DNA from 2 places in the Pseudarthrobacter sp. lyk4-40-TYG-27 genome. Region 1 is predicted to be linked to the other one. Evidence: riboswitches for the same ligand, from Rfam matches in the RefSeq annotation. Region 1 holds a riboswitch; the other holds the start of a gene.

Region 1 (7,414 bases):
GCATGATTAGGGCATGCGGCAGGATAACCTTGAAGCATACAGACCAACACGGTTTGCAGGGCCATACCTTGAACCCGCACAACAATGCGGACGCGGTGGCACCTGGCCGTGTCTCATGACAGCAGAACGAAGAAGGTTGATTACGTGCCTACCGGCAAGGTCAAGTGGTATGACAAGGACAAGGGCTTTGGATTCCTCGCGGGCGAGGACGGCCAGGAGGTCTTCCTGCCCAAGTCGTCGTTGCCCGAGGGTGTAACGGAGCTCAAAGCCGGCACCCGCGTGGAGTTTGGCGTCGCTGACGGCCGCAAGGGCGCCCAGGCACTGGGCCTGCGGGTGCTGGACAAGACCCCGTCCATTGCCAAAGCAAAGCGTCCCAGCGCCAAGGACCTCGCGCCGCTGGTCCAGGACCTGGTGACCGTCCTGGACAACCTGTCCGGGACGCTGTCCAAGGGCAAGTATCCGGACGGCAACAAGGGCAAGGCAATCGCGGCCGCCCTGCGCAAGGTTGCCGACGAGCTGGACGTCTAGGCGCCGATGAACCCCCAAGCTGAACAACCGGGCGTGGCTCCACAGGAGCAAGCTGCCAAGGCTGCGCCAAAGCGCAAGGCCGGGGTTCCGGTATGGCGGACGGGCAAGCCTGACGCGTTCCTGGCAGCAGCCGTCGATGTTGCACGGGCCGCGGTTGAGGGCATCACGCCCGCTGCCACCATCGGGCCGCACCTTGGTGCCAAAAGCGAGGGCGACCGGCTGGTCACGCACTTGTTCGAGTCCCGGCTGGCCGGCTACGGCGGCTGGCAGTGGTACGCGGTGCTGACCCGCAACTCCCGCTCCAAGGTGGTTACCGTCGATGAGCTGGGCCTGCTGCCGTCCGAAGAATCGATCCTCGCCCCGGAGTGGGTGCCGTGGGCCGAACGCGTGCGCCCCGAGGACGAGCACCAGCAGGAACCCGAACAAGCCCGCCAGGAAGAGCCGTCCGCAGCGGAGCAGGCGCCCGGGGATGAAGAGGATGCCGACGACGACGCGGAGCCAAAAGACTAAGCAAGAATTTTCCGCCACACGCGAAAGGCGCCGTCCAGGGGTTATCCCGGGCGGCGCCTTTCGCGTGTGCCTGGACTACTTGCGGAGCTCGCCCACCACATAGTCGATGCTGGACAGCAGTGCCGAGACGTCGTCGGGCTCGATGGCGACGAAGGTGGCGATGCGCAGCTGGTTGCGGCCCAGCTTCCGGTAGGGCTCGGTGTCCACGATGCCGTTGGCGCGCAGGACCTTCGCCACCGTTGCCGCGTCCACCGACTCGTCAAAGTCGATGGTGGCGATGACGTTGGAGCGCTCCTCCGGGTTGGCCACAAACGGGGTGGCGAACTCCGAGGCGTCAGCCCAACTGTAGATGCGGCCGGCGGAATCGGCGGTGCGGGCAGAGGCGAAGTCCAGGCCGCCGTTGGCGTTCAGCCACTGGACCTGGGCGCCAAGGGTTACCAGGGTGGACAGCGACGGGGTGTTGTACGTCTGGTTCAGCCGTGAATTGTCGATGGCGGTCTGGAGGTCCAGGAAGTCCGGGATCCAGCGGCCGCTTGCCTTGATGGCGGCAGCGCGCTCCAGGGCGGCGGGGGAGAAGAGGCCGAGCCAAAGGCCACCGTCGGAAGCGAAATTCTTTTGCGGGGCGAAGTAGTAAACGTCGCTTTCGGCAATGTCGACGTCCAGGCCGCCGGCAGCGGAGGTTGCGTCCACCAGGACCAGGGCGTCCTTGTCGGCGCCCGGCACCCGCTTGACCGGGGCGGCGACGCCCGTGGAGGTCTCATTCTGTGGCCACGCGTAGACGTCCACGCCCGCCTCCGCCTGCGCTGCAGGACGGGTGCCCGGCTCAGACTTAATGATCGAGGACGCTTCCAGGAACGGCGCCTTGTTGGTGGCGGAGGCAAACTTGGAGCCAAACTCCCCGAAGGACAGGTGCTGCGCCTTCTTGGACACGAGGCCGAAGCTCGCGATGTCCCAGAACGCGGTCGAGCCGCCCACGCCGAGGACCACCTCGTAGCCCTCGGGAGCACGGAAGAACTGGCTGAGTCCTTCGCGTACGGAGCCCACCAGGTTCTTGACCGGAGCCTGCCGGTGGGATGTGCCGAGGATAGTCTTCGACGCAGCGGACAGGGCATCGATCTGTTCCGGCCGGACCTTTGAGGGGCCGGCCCCGAACCGCCCGTCCTGGGGCAGGAGGTTGGCGGGAATCGTGATGCTGGTGTCGCTCACAGGTGCTCCATTCGGCGGGGACGAAAGCTGTGGTCCGGGTGGTGGGTGGCCGGGAGCCGGCCATGGCTGCAGTGCAAACCTTCCCCAATTCTGCCTGAAGCGCGCAGGGTGGCGGGAGCGGGCGGCGCCAATGTCCAGCCAATGAGACGCCGCAGGCGGCAGGCCCTATTCGGACTAAATCAAAATAGGCTAAACTCTTCCCCGGACTACGTCGCGGGAAGAGGCGATACGGTGGGACAACGCAAGGTACTGCGCTCGAGGAGCTGAGCTGGATGACGGATCTGATCGACACTACGGAGATGTACCTCAGGACCATCCTGGAGCTTGAGGAAGAGAACATCGTTGCCCTCCGGGCCCGTATCGCCGAACGCCTGCGCCACTCGGGGCCTACCGTTTCCCAGACCATCGGCCGGATGGAGCGCGATGGCCTGGTCGTCGTCTCCGGTGACAGGCACCTGGAACTGACCGACACCGGCCGCAAGCGTGCCACTGAGGTCATGCGGAAGCACCGGCTGGCCGAGCGCCTGCTGGCCGACGTGATCGGATTGGACTGGGCCTATGTCCATGACGAAGCCTGCCGCTGGGAACACGTTATGAGCGAACGGGTGGAGCGGCGCATCTACGAGATGCTGGACCACCCCACGGAGTCGCCCTACGGAAACCCCATCCCCGGCCTTGCCGCCCTGGGCGGAGAGCCCGGACCCGGGTTCGGCGACGGCGCCATCAGCCTGGTGGAGGCAATGAAGGCCTACGGGCCTGAATCGGCAGTGACCATCAGCCGGCTGGCGGAACCGATCCAGGTGGAGCCGGAACTGCTGACCCAGCTCGACGAGGGCGGTATCCGGCCCGGCGCGTCTGTCTCCCTGGAACGCGTCGGTGACTACATTTCGGTACGGGTGGCGGGAATCGAGGGCGCGCTGGAGCTGCCTCCCGAGGTGGCGGCACACGTTTTCGTCGCCGTGAACCAGGCCTGACGCCGCGTTTCCATACCCCACCCGGGGGATTCCACGCAAAGATAACGGAATTGTTACCTAGGGTCTTAAGCCCCTATAGTGGAACCCAGCGTTGATACTTAAGCGTTACCTGATCCGGAGCCGAGCTCTGCCAGCGGGCCAGGTGTACGAGTCGTTACTGGCAGAGGCGGGGGAACCACAACCGGCAGCGGGGGACTGCCTTGGGGTGAAGTCCGTCAGCAGCAAGCCTCTCCAGTGAAGGATTCTTCCGGGAATACCCCTGTGTAGAAGTTTGCCCATGACGGACCGGGTCTTTGATCTCTCTGACCCGAATCCGACAGCTAACTCCGCAGGCTATTCCAGAGAGGAACCCTTCTTGACCATGCAGACCTCCCGGGGCCGCCGTCGCGCGGCGGGCCCCCCTGAGGCACCCCGGGTTGTCGAAGTAGCCGCCGCGGAGCGCCCCCGCGACCCGCAACGGGATGCGCGCCGCCGTCGGGGTCCGTTCCGGCAAATCACCGACTTTGCCGCGGCCAGCGGCATCGGCCAAAAGGCTGGCATCGCCCTCGCCGCCACCGGCCTGGTGCTCACGGTGACCATGCCCGCCACCAGCCCCGTTATGGCGACGGATGCGGCCGGAATCGCGCCCCAGGCCGCCTCCGCAGTCAGCCCCCAGCCCCAGATTTCCGCGGATGTAGGCGCCCAGATCGACTTCAGCCGCTCAGCCGTCGTAACGCAGGCGGACCCCGACGGGAAGCTGAAGCAACTGCTGAGCGCCCAGTCGGCCGGATCGGTAACGCGTGCGGCTTCCGCCGGGACCCTGGCCGCGCCGCTGGCATCCCTCGTGACCGCGTCGCCCTTCGGCTACCGGGTCAGCCCAATCACCGGCGGCACCGGAGATTTCCACCGCGGACAGGACTTCGTGGCACAGTGCGGGACGTCCGTCCTGGCAGCCGCAACAGGAACCGTGACCTTCGCCGGCTGGCACCAGTTCGGCGGTGGAAACCGGGTGGTGATCGACCATGGCAACGGCCTGGAGACCACGTACAACCACCTCTCGTCCTTCAACGTCAAGGTGGGCCAAACGGTCTCCCGCGGCGAAGTCGTGGCGTTGAGCGGGACCACCGGGGCGTCCACCGGCTGCCACCTGCACTTCGAAGTTCAGGTCAACGGCGAAGTGGTCGATCCGATGGGCTGGCTGTAACCGTTTGATTGCGCACTCCCAGATCGCCGTGACCCGCCGTGACCTGAATGTGACATTGAAGCAAAACTGCTGTACCGTCTAACTCGCGTCAACTTTTCCGAAGTTGACGCTCTTGAGTGGATTGCCTAACTCTGCCACCGCTCAAGGTCCGTTCGCATTTCATCGTCTGGCAGGGGCGGGGGAACCAATTTTGGCCTTCTGCGTTCTGGAAGGCCTTGGGGTTAAGTCATGAGCTTCCCAGGAAGCGAAGTGGCCGGGTGACTCCCATCCGAATCCGACAGCTCACCTCGCAGGCATTGGGAGAGGCTACCTTCGTGTCTTCACGCCATAATTCTGCGCGCCACCGTGCGCAAACGGTTCGCGTCAACCCCTTGGACGCCATGTCCAAGGCCGTAAGCGCCAATGCCGGGACCGTGGGCCGCCAGGCTGCCGTTGTGGCAGCGGCTTCAGGCCTCATCCTGAGCATGGGCCTGCCGGCCAACGCCGCGGACACCACTGCCGGCATCTCGGCCTCCACGGAGTCCGGTTCCGCGCAGACCGCCCTTGCTGTCACCGCGGCCCCCACGGCCACCGTTTCCTTCGAGCGTCCGGCGGTCAAGACCACCGCCGCCCCGAAGGTGGAAACCGTGCGCACCCAGTCCACCGCGTCCGCGGACCGCACCGCCACCACTGCCGGCCAGGAGGCGTCCAAGGCCGGACAGGCAGTAGAAGCCGTTTCGTCCGCAGCCACCTCGGGTATCGCCGCGATCGCCTACACCGGCATCGGCCACCCCTACGTCTGGGGCGGCACCACCCCCAACGGCTGGGACTGCTCCGGCTTCGTTCAGTGGGTCTACGCGCAGGCTGGAATCAGCATTCCCCGCACGAACGCGTGGAGCATCATGACCCCCACCTCCACCCCCCAGCCGGGCGACCTCGTGGTCCAGAACGGCGGCGCACACGTCGGCATCTACGTCGGCAACGGCATGATGATCAGCGCGCTCAACCCGTCGCAGGGAACCATGCTCCACTCTCCCGCAGCCACCGGTACTTCCACGTACTACCACCTGAACAAGTAGTTCTTGGGCTCCACGCTCCAAGGGCTATTTCTTTGCCCAAAGCTTTTTCGCTAGAAACCAACATCCCCGTTCGGGACGCGCCGGCGTACCCCCAAGATGCCGGCGCATCCAACCCCCTCGGACAGGCCACCGCGGTCCAGAGGAAAACGAAAGAGAGAACTGATGACGACTCGTGCTACCGCACGGCACCGCGCCGAGGTCACCAAAACCAACTCGATCGCGATCATTGCCAAGGCTGTCAGCGACAACGCCGGCGGCATGGGCCGCCAGGCTGCAGTAATCGCTGCAGCTTCCGGCCTGGTCCTGACCAGCGGCATCGCAGCCAACGCAGCCGACACCAACGTCAAGCGCGACTCGGCTCCGGCATCCGCCATGGAAGTTGAATCCGCCGTCGACGCTCCGATCTCAGCGGCTTCCACCATTGCCATCAGCTTCGAAAAGCCGGCCGTTACCACCACTCCGGCACCGGCTCCCGAGCCCGAGGTTGCGGTGCAGGAAGCCGCTCCCGCTCCCGTTGCCCAGGCCGTTGCCGCTCCCAAGGTGACTGCCAAGGTTGCAACTGCCGATGCCACGGCTGCCCCCGCCGCCCAGGTTTCCGCCAGCGGAAAGGGTGCTGCCATCCTGTCCGCTGCCTACGCCCAGCTTGGCGTACACCAGGACTGCACCATGCTGGTGACCAACGCACTGGCTGCCGTCGGCATCCACTTCCACGACTGGCCCGCCGGTTACCTGTCATTGGGTGACAGGGTGTCCGCATCCCAGGCCCAGCCCGGAGACCTCATCTACTACGCCGACGGTGGCGGAGGAATGGCCCACATCGCCGTCTACGCCGGAAACGGGATGGCCGTCCACGGCGGCTTCAACGGCAACGACACCGTTGTGTTCAGCGCCAACGTTGGCTCCGGACCGGTCTTCATCCACGTTCGGTAACCACTGCCGCCCGCCGCACGCGGCGCCGCATAAGATGTGCCCGGAAGGACCCCTGCCCTTGAGGCGGGGGTCTTTTCCCATTTAACTCCCGCCATTCTGCGTGCATCCCGGCTCCCGCCACCGGGGTGGGATCCGGCCTCCGCGTATACCGATTACCTGATATTGCAATTCTCTGTTTACTCTTGTGATGTCGATCCATAGCCCGGACATGCCGAGGGCAGCCGGCCCTCGTGCCCCTGACGGGTGCGGCCGTGAAGAGGTACGTGCATGCGCACTCTCGTTCTGAATGCTGGATATGAACCGCTGGCGGTTATCACCTTCCGCCGGGCGCTGGTGCTTGTGCTCACAGGCAAGGCGAGCGTGGTGGCCGAGGGGGATGATCCCGTGGTGGGCCCCACTGACGTCCTGGGCCGCCCGTCCGTGATCCTCCTCAACCGCTACATCCGCCCGCGGTACAACCACTCAACGGCCGTCAGCCGCCGTGGTGTGCTTCGACGTGACGGGCACAAGTGTGCATATTGCGGAAAGCCAGCGCACACAATCGACCATGTCCACCCAAAATCGCGGGGCGGAGCCGATTCCTGGGAGAATCTCGTGGCTGCCTGCCTGCGGTGCAACAACGTCAAGGGTGACCATACCCCCGGCGAGATGGGATGGACCCTGCGCTTCGTGCCGGAGCCGCCGCACGGAACCATCTGGCAGATCAAGGAACTGGAGAAGCCAACCCCCGCCTGGGATCCATTCCTGCTTCCCGAGCGCGCCGCCTGACAAGCGGCTTCCGGGCCGGTTGCTGTTCGCTAGGCTGGGTGGGTGCAAACGGACCCGTTGATCTTTGACGCCCTGATCCTGGCGGGCGGCCGATCATCACGGCTGGGTGGAGTACCCAAGCAATCGTTGGTCCTCCGGGGAAGAACCCTCCTGGCATGGACCCTTGACGCCGCTGCCGGTGCCCGCCGCACGGTTGTTGTGGGCGACGTTTCCGCCGGCAGCCCTCCGTCCCGCGGGGCTGCCGATGAGGCCGGACC
Region 2 (7,414 bases), on a different contig from region 1:
GGTTCACCAATATCGGCGGTGGCATCGGAATGCCCATCCTGGCCAGCATCCTCACCGCGTGGCTGACCTTCCTCAGCCGCAACTGGCGTCCGCTGGTCCTGATCGGCGGAGCCGCTGCCGTGTCCATTACCGCCACCACCTTCGGCAAGAAGCTGGTGGGACGCACGCGCCCGGATCACGCAGACGCCGTTCCGCCGTATGAGGATTCCCCGTCGTTCCCGAGCGGGCACACCCTGAACACCACCGTGGTGATCAGCCTGGTGGTGTACCTGATCTGCCTCCAGTTCCACGCCATGCGCGTCCGGGTCCTGGCCATCACGGCGGGCGCGGTGTTCATCATCGCCATGGGTTTGAGCAGGGTTTTCCTGGGCCACCACTGGCTCACGGATGTCATGGCGGGCTGGCTGCTGGGGCTCACCTGGGTGGGTGTGGTGATTATGGCCCACCGGCTGTTCCACATTGTCCGCAGGCGGGAACACGTGGGTGCGGCGCCGTCGTTCGACCGTCCCATCGTCCGGGACGTGGTGGCCGAGGAGCTGCACGACGGCGAACACTACGGACCCGGCAAAGGCAGCGCCGGATGATAGTTTTAGGGGATGCGCACTCTCGTTGTTGACCACCCCCTGGTCGCCCACAAGCTCACCGTCCTGCGGGACAAAAACACGCCGTCGCCGGTCTTCCGCCAGCTGACGGAGGAGCTGGTGACCCTCCTGGCCTATGAGGCCACGCGGGAGGTCCGCACCGAGCCCGTCACCATCCAAACGCCCGTCAGCACCACGGTCGGCACCGCGTTCACCAAGCCCACGCCGCTGGTAGTTCCCATCCTGCGCGCCGGCCTGGGCATGCTGGAAGGCATGACCAAGCTGGTGCCCACCGCCGAGGTGGGCTTCCTGGGCATGGCCCGGGACGAGGAAACCCTGGACATCATCACGTATGCCGAGCGCCTCCCCGAGGACCTCACCGGCCGCCAGGTCTTCGTCCTGGACCCGATGCTGGCCACCGGCGGAACCCTGCGTGAGGCCATCAAGTTCCTCTTCAAGCGCGGCGCCTCCGACGTCACCTGCATCTGCCTGCTGGCAGCCCCGGAGGGCCTGGCCAAGCTGGAGGAGGAACTGGGCGACGCGAACGTGCACATCGTCCTGGCCTCCATCGACGAGAAGCTCAACGAGAAGTCCTACATTGTTCCCGGCCTCGGCGACGCCGGCGACCGCCTGTACGGGATCGCCGGGTAGGTTCCACCCTTTTTCAAAACCGTTCCCGCCGCTAGCCTGTGCGGATGGACTGGAAACTAGAACTCGTCTTTGTCCCTGTATCCGATGTGGACCGCGCCAAGGATTTCTATGTTAACAAGGTTGGCTTCAACGCCGACTACGACGAACGCCCGTCGGAGTCGATCCGCTTCGTGCAGTTGACGCCACCCGGCTCCGCCTGCTCCATCTGCATCGGCGAAGGGCTCACCGACGCTCCGCCCGGCACAGGATCCAACCTCCAGCTGGTGGTCAGCGACATCGAGGCTGCCCACCGCCAGCTCAAGGGCAACGGCGTGGACGTCAGCGACGTGGATGTACAGCAGTGGGGCCACTTCCTGTACTTCGCCGATCCGGACGGCAACAAGTGGTCTGTCCAGTACATCCCCTGGCGGAACGCCGGGCCGGGCGACGTCCAGGGCGCCGGTTAACGCAAACCGCGGGCCGCATCGACATGATGCGGCCCGCGGTTTGCGTTGCGCCCGGTGCTGGTGGTGCCTAGTACCAGTTGTGTGCCAGGTGGAAGTTCAACGCACCGCAGGGCGAGGCGTAGCTCTTCTTGATGTAGTCCAGGCCCCAGTTGATCTGCGTGCGGTAGTTGGTCAGGTAGTCGGCGCCTGCGCTGGCCATCTTCTCCGCCGGCAGCGACTGGACGATGCCGTACGCGCCGCTGCTGGCGTTGGTGGCGGTGGTGGTCCAATCGGATTCCTTGGTCCACAGCGTCTGCAGGCACTGCATCTGGTCCGGTCCCCAGCCAAAGGAGGACAGCTGGCTGGCGGCGTAGGCCTGGGCGCCCGCGGGATCGTTAACCGCGACGGCGGGAGCAGGCTCAGGCGCGGGGGCCGGCGCAGGTGCGGGTGCTTCAGCCGGCGGGGCGGCGGGAGCGGGCGCGGGGGCCGGCTCCGCGGCCTGCGGTGCCACGCTGATGGCGGAAGGAGCAGGATTTGCGGCCGGGTTGGACCGGATTTCGCTCTTCTCGATGCTCATCTGGGCATCCGCCGCCGACGTGGAAGCGCTTGACCCGGTGGACGACGCCTGGGTCATGCTGTTGGTCGCCTGGCCTGCCGCGCCAACGCCAACCAGCACCGCGCATGATGCAGCGAGGACCGCAACACGCCGGCCCACGGTGGTCTTTTTGGCGGGCTGGGGTTTGGCCCGATGTTTTGCCTTGGTTTGCAGGCATGGTTTTGCCATGGATTTAGACATGATTGATCGCCTCTCACACCTGCGGAGTTAGCTGTCGGGTTCGGATGAGGGCATCCGGCCGCACGGAAAAAACACGTGCTGGCTTAACCCCAAGGGCAATCATTGCCCGGGACGGTGGGTCCCCCGCCTCTGCCGTTGCTCAAGCGGAATCCGGGAAGCGGCAGAGCTTGGCGTCAACCCGGGATATGCGGCCCGAACGGGGACCGCACCTAATCGACGGTACAGGAAGATTGCGCATTAGTCACATTTGGGTAACGGAAGTCACGAATCATGGCGCGTCGATTTGCTGCAGGCGGATCCCCGGCGCCGGGTTATCCCGCCAGGATATAGACCGTGGTCCCGCCAATGTTTTGCGCCGGGAACGTGGACTCCACCCACTGTGCAATCCGGGTGGAGGCGTCAGAGCCGCTGCTGGACATCATGGTCCCGCCGGCAATGAAGTAGTGGATCCGGCCTTGGGAGACCAGCGCTTGGAACTGTTCCAGCGTGGGGGAGGGGTCGGTGCCGTTGAAGCCGCCCACGGCCATCACCGGCAGTTCCGTGGCCAGTTGGTAACCTGCGGCATTGTTCGAACCGACTACTGCCGCTGCCCAGGTGTAGTTTGAGGCACCGTCCTTCAATGCGGCCACGAGCCCGGCCGACGGCGTGGGCGCACCCAGGAGGCCGCCCATCCCGCCGGCGCGGCCACCGGTGGCACCCTGACCGCCCTGCGCTGCCCCGCCCTGGCCGGCACCCATGCCTTGTCCAGCCTGGCCGTTGAACTGCCGGGACGTGCCGCCCGCGCCAAACCCGCCGGTCCGGTTTCCGCCGAACCCGCCCGGGCCGCCGAACGACGTCGCCGGTCCGGCGCTGACAATGGCCCCGCTGTGCGCCGTCGCCGCCGTCGACATGGAGAAGGCCAGCGGGCCGGCGAGCGATGCCGCAATGGCGAGCGCCGTCGTCGTCCGTTGCACGGAGCGCAGGCGGATGAACCTGTTCAACCCTGTTCCTGCTGCGGCCGCAAGGCCTGCCGCCAGCACCACCCAGCGCAGCCACGGGCCGTAGGCGGATGTGGTTCCCAGCAGGGTGAATGCCATCAGGGCTGCCGCGGCCACTGCGGCGGCCAGGAAGACCGCCGCTGCGGCCTGCCGCCGGTGCTGCCAGAGAAGTACCGGGCCCAGGCCGGCCAGGGCTGCGATCCCGGGCGCCAATGCCACCGCGTAGTAGGGGTGGATGATGCCCGCCATGAAGCTGAAGACCAGGCCGGTCACCAGGACCCAGGAACCCCAGATGAGCACCGACGCCCGGACGGCGTCAGTCCGCGGCGCCCGGCGTCCCACCCACAGCAAGCCGGCAGCAAGGATCAGTGCGGAGGGCAGCAGCCACGCGATCTGGCCGCCAAATTCGCTGTTGAACATCCGCAACAGCCCGGGAACGCCCCAGCCGTTGGCGCCGCCCACGCTCCCTGTCTCGTCGCCTGTCAGCCGGCCCAGGCCGTTATAGCCGAGGGTCAGTTCCAGGATGGAATTGTCCTGCGAACCACCAATGAACGGACGGTCCGCAGCCGGGATGAGCTCCACGACGGCCAGCCACCAGCCGGCCGCGGCAAGCATCGCGGCACCGGCGGCGAGCAGGTGCAGCAGCCGCCGGCCCAGCCTGGCGGGCGCCGCGACCAGGTAGGCGAGGGCAAACCCGGGAACCACCAGCAGGACCTGCAGCTGCTTGGCAAGGAACCCGAAGCCCAGGAAAACCCCTGCCAGCAGGAGCCAGCGCAGCCTGTCCTCCTGCACGGAGCGGAGCACCGCATAGGCGGCGGCGGTCATGAGCAGCACCAGCAGGGCGTCCGGGTTGTTGAACCGGAACATCAGCGTGGCCACGGGCGTCAGTGCCAGCGCAACGGCGGCCAGCAGCCCTGCCCGGTGGGCGAGGCGCGGGTCACCGGTGGCCGGTGCCGCGGCCCGCCGGACGGCCAGGTACAGCAGCCAGGCGGTGCCGACGCCCATCAGGGCTTCAGGAACCAGGATGCTCCAGGAGCTCAGGCCGAAAATCCGGACCGACAACCCCATGATCCACAGGGACGCCGGTGGCTTGTCCACCGTGATGGAGTTGGCGGCGTCCGAGGAACCGAAGAACCAGGCCGCCCAGTCCTGCGATCCGGCCTGGGCAGCGGCGGAGTAGAAAGCGTTGGCCCAGCCCGATGCCCCGAGGTTCCACAGGTACAGCACGGCGGTAGCTGCCAGCACGGCTGCCAGTTCCAGGCGGTGCCGGAGGGCTGGGGGCTCCCGCCGCACGCCGGCCGCGGCAGCAGGGCTGGAGGCAGCAGGGCCGGGGGCAGCGGGAGCGGAGGGAGCCTGCACCGGAGTGGAGTTAGAGCTGGCCATGGGGTCCTACTTGGTGAGTTGGTACACCGTGGAGTTACCCACGGTTTGGGCCTGGAAGTTGGCTTGCACCCAGGCGGCCACCTCGGAGTTGCCGCCCCGGCCGCCCATGCCGCCGCCCATGCCGCCTTCGATGAAGTAGCTGATCTCACCCCTGGCCACCATGGCCTGGAACTCGGCGAGCGTGGGATAGGGGTCGCCGCCGTTCCAGCCGCCCAGGGCAATGACGCTGGTGTTCGTGGCCAGTTCCAGGCTGGCGGCCTGGCTGGCCCCGGAGACAATCGCCGACCACTTCGTGGTGGTGCCGGTGAGCAGTGCGGTCACGGCTGCATCGGCGGTGCCTTCGCCTGGACCACCCGCCCCGCCGGCTCCGGGGGCCCCGGTGAAGCCGCCTGCTCCGTTCGCGGGATCAAAACCGCCGGCACCGGCTGCCGCATCCGTTCCGTCGGTCCGGTCGTCACGGAGCGCGGCGTCGTCCCGGAAGCCGGCAGCCCTGTTGCCGAAACCGCCCGCCGACGAACCTGCGGGCCCCGACGTCGGGATGGATCCCGAATGGGCGGACGCGGCGGTGGCCAAGGTCCAGGCAGCCGTTCCAAGGCCCCCGGCCAGCAAGGAGAGGACGACGACGGCGGCCGTCCCGGAGCGCCGGAACCGTCCCGCAGCGCCCTTGCCGTCAAGGCGGAGGAGGATGGCGGCCGCGGCAAGGACACCAAGGACGATGGTGGCGATGCGCAACCACGGCAGCCACGACGCGTCGCGGCCCAGCAGCACCGAGGACCAGATGGAGGTGCCTAAGACCACGACGGCAAGAGTGGTCCGTGCCGGCCAGTACGCGCGGCCGCGCCAGAGTTCCGCCGCGCCGATGCCCACCAGCGCGGCGATGGCCGGTGCCAGTGCCACCGAGTAGTAGGGGTGGACGATGCCGCTCATGAAGCTGAAGACGCCCGCCGTGACCAGCAGCCAGCCGCCCCACAGGATCAAGGCCGCGCGGCTCCGGGATGTGCGCGTTTCGCGGCGGGTGAACCACAAGCCTGCCACCACCAGCACCAGGGCGGCAGGCAGCAGCCAGGACACCTCGCCGCCGAAGCTGGTCCCGAACATCCGCAGCAGGCCGGCCGCGCCGCCGAATCCCGCATTTCCGCCGCCGAAGCCGCCCGCCGCACCGCCGCCCGGGCCGCCGGCTCCACCTCCGGGCATTCCTTCACCCGAACCGGTGATGCGGGCCAGGCCGTTGTAGCCGAAGGTCAGTTCCAGGAAGCTGTTGGTGGTGGACCCGGCCATGTACGGCCGTTCGGAGGCCGGCGTCAGCTGGAAAAGTGCAACGTAGCTGCCGGCCACCACGATGATCCCGCCCAGCGCGCCGAGCAGGTGGACCAGCCGGCGTCCCAGCGGTGTGGGGGCAGCCCACAGGTAGGCAAGTCCAAGCGCGGGAACCACCAGGAAGCCTTGCAGCATCTTGCTGAGGAACGCCAGGCCTATCACGGCCCCCGCCGCCACCAGCCACTTCCATCCGGCCCGTTCGATGGCCCGGGTGGTGAAGTACGCCGCCAGCACCAGGCAGAGGGTGAGCATGGCGTCCGGGTTGTTGAATTTGAACATCAGCGCCGCCACGGGCGTCAGTGCGAGGGCGCCGCCGGCCAGGAGGCCTGCCGCCGGACCGGAAACCCGCTTCACAGCGAGGTACAGGAAGCCGACGGCGGCCACTCCCATGAGCGCTTCGGGCACCAGCATGCTCAGTGACGAGAAGCCGAAGATACGGCCCGCCAGGGCCGGGATCCAGAGCGCGGCGGGCGGCTTGTCCACGGTGATGGCGTTTCCGGCGTCGAGCGATCCGAAGAGGAATGCCGTCCAGTCCTTGGTGCCCGCCTGGATGGCAGCGGCATAGAAGGAGTTTCCGTAGCCGGTGGCGGCCAGGTTCCAGAGGTACAGGATTGCCGTGGCCACCAGGAGGCCGGCGGCCGAGGGCCGCACCCAGCGGGGCTGGCCGCCGAAGGCGTAGCGGGTCCAGCGCGGTCCGGTGCGTGCGGGGCCGGCAGAGGAAGCCGCGGCACCTGACGGGTGCTGTGGACCGTCGGTTGATTCGGTGGTCGATCCGGCGCCTGCCGGTGAAAAGGTGGAGGTCATGATGCTGCCGTTTCTGTGGGGGCGGTGGCGGTCGTGTCGTCGGCGGACGAAGCTGCGGGGGTTCCGGCGGCTGGTGTTGCCGGTCCAGGGCCCGTCCAAGGACCGGGGCGCGTGGAGGGTGCTGTACGCGGCGCCCGCTCCCGGAAGACCCAGAGCCGGAACAGCAGGAACCGCACGGCGGTGGCGGCGAGGTTCGCCGCCACGACGGTGAGGATCTCCGCCCACCGGTCCGGCGTCGTCGTCCTGTGCACCAGTGCCAACGCACCCGAGGTGAGCACCAGGCCGATGCCGAACACGATCAGCCCCTCAAAGTGGTGGCGGACCGGGTTGCCACCCTGGATGCCGAACGTGAAGCGCCGGTTGGCTCCCGTGTTGGCCACGGCCGTGATCAGCAGGGCCAGGAAGTTGGCAAGTTGGGGATCCATGAAGCTGCGGCAGGACACGAAAATCGCCAGGTAGGCCAGGGTCGACGCGGCACCG

The links. A riboswitch is a leader RNA that binds a small molecule or an ion and turns the genes downstream of it on or off. The one in region 1 is predicted to bind cyclic di-AMP.
Region 2: another riboswitch for cyclic di-AMP. It lies ahead of QRM96_RS18745 (aggregation-promoting factor C-terminal-like domain-containing protein); the one in region 1 lies ahead of QRM96_RS03735 (M23 family metallopeptidase).

The regions. Positions count from the first base shown of each region.
Region 1 covers NZ_JARVSH010000002.1:59,425-66,838, forward strand. Annotated here, with positions in the region: gene QRM96_RS03715 (cold-shock protein) at 145-528, shown strand; gene QRM96_RS03720 (DUF3027 domain-containing protein) at 535-1,038, shown strand; gene serC (phosphoserine transaminase) at 1,114-2,244, opposite strand; gene QRM96_RS03730 (iron-dependent transcriptional repressor DtxR) at 2,517-3,218, shown strand; cyclic di-AMP (ydaO/yuaA leader) riboswitch at 3,337-3,567, shown strand; gene QRM96_RS03735 (M23 family metallopeptidase) at 3,580-4,401, shown strand; cyclic di-AMP (ydaO/yuaA leader) riboswitch at 4,530-4,711, shown strand; gene QRM96_RS03740 (C40 family peptidase) at 4,782-5,459, shown strand; gene QRM96_RS03745 (NlpC/P60 family protein) at 5,622-6,389, shown strand; gene QRM96_RS03750 (HNH endonuclease) at 6,657-7,157, shown strand; gene QRM96_RS03755 (NTP transferase domain-containing protein) at 7,200-7,414, shown strand, end outside.
Region 2 covers NZ_JARVSH010000012.1:32,465-39,878, forward strand. Annotated here, with positions in the region: gene QRM96_RS18730 (phosphatase PAP2 family protein) at 1-584, shown strand, start outside; gene upp (uracil phosphoribosyltransferase) at 597-1,232, shown strand; gene QRM96_RS18740 (glyoxalase superfamily protein) at 1,277-1,678, shown strand; gene QRM96_RS18745 (aggregation-promoting factor C-terminal-like domain-containing protein) at 1,746-2,453, opposite strand; cyclic di-AMP (ydaO/yuaA leader) riboswitch at 2,459-2,619, opposite strand; gene QRM96_RS18750 (glycosyltransferase family 39 protein) at 2,765-4,813, opposite strand; gene QRM96_RS18755 (glycosyltransferase family 39 protein) at 4,820-6,934, opposite strand; gene QRM96_RS18760 (bifunctional glycosyltransferase family 2/GtrA family protein) at 6,931-7,414, opposite strand, start outside.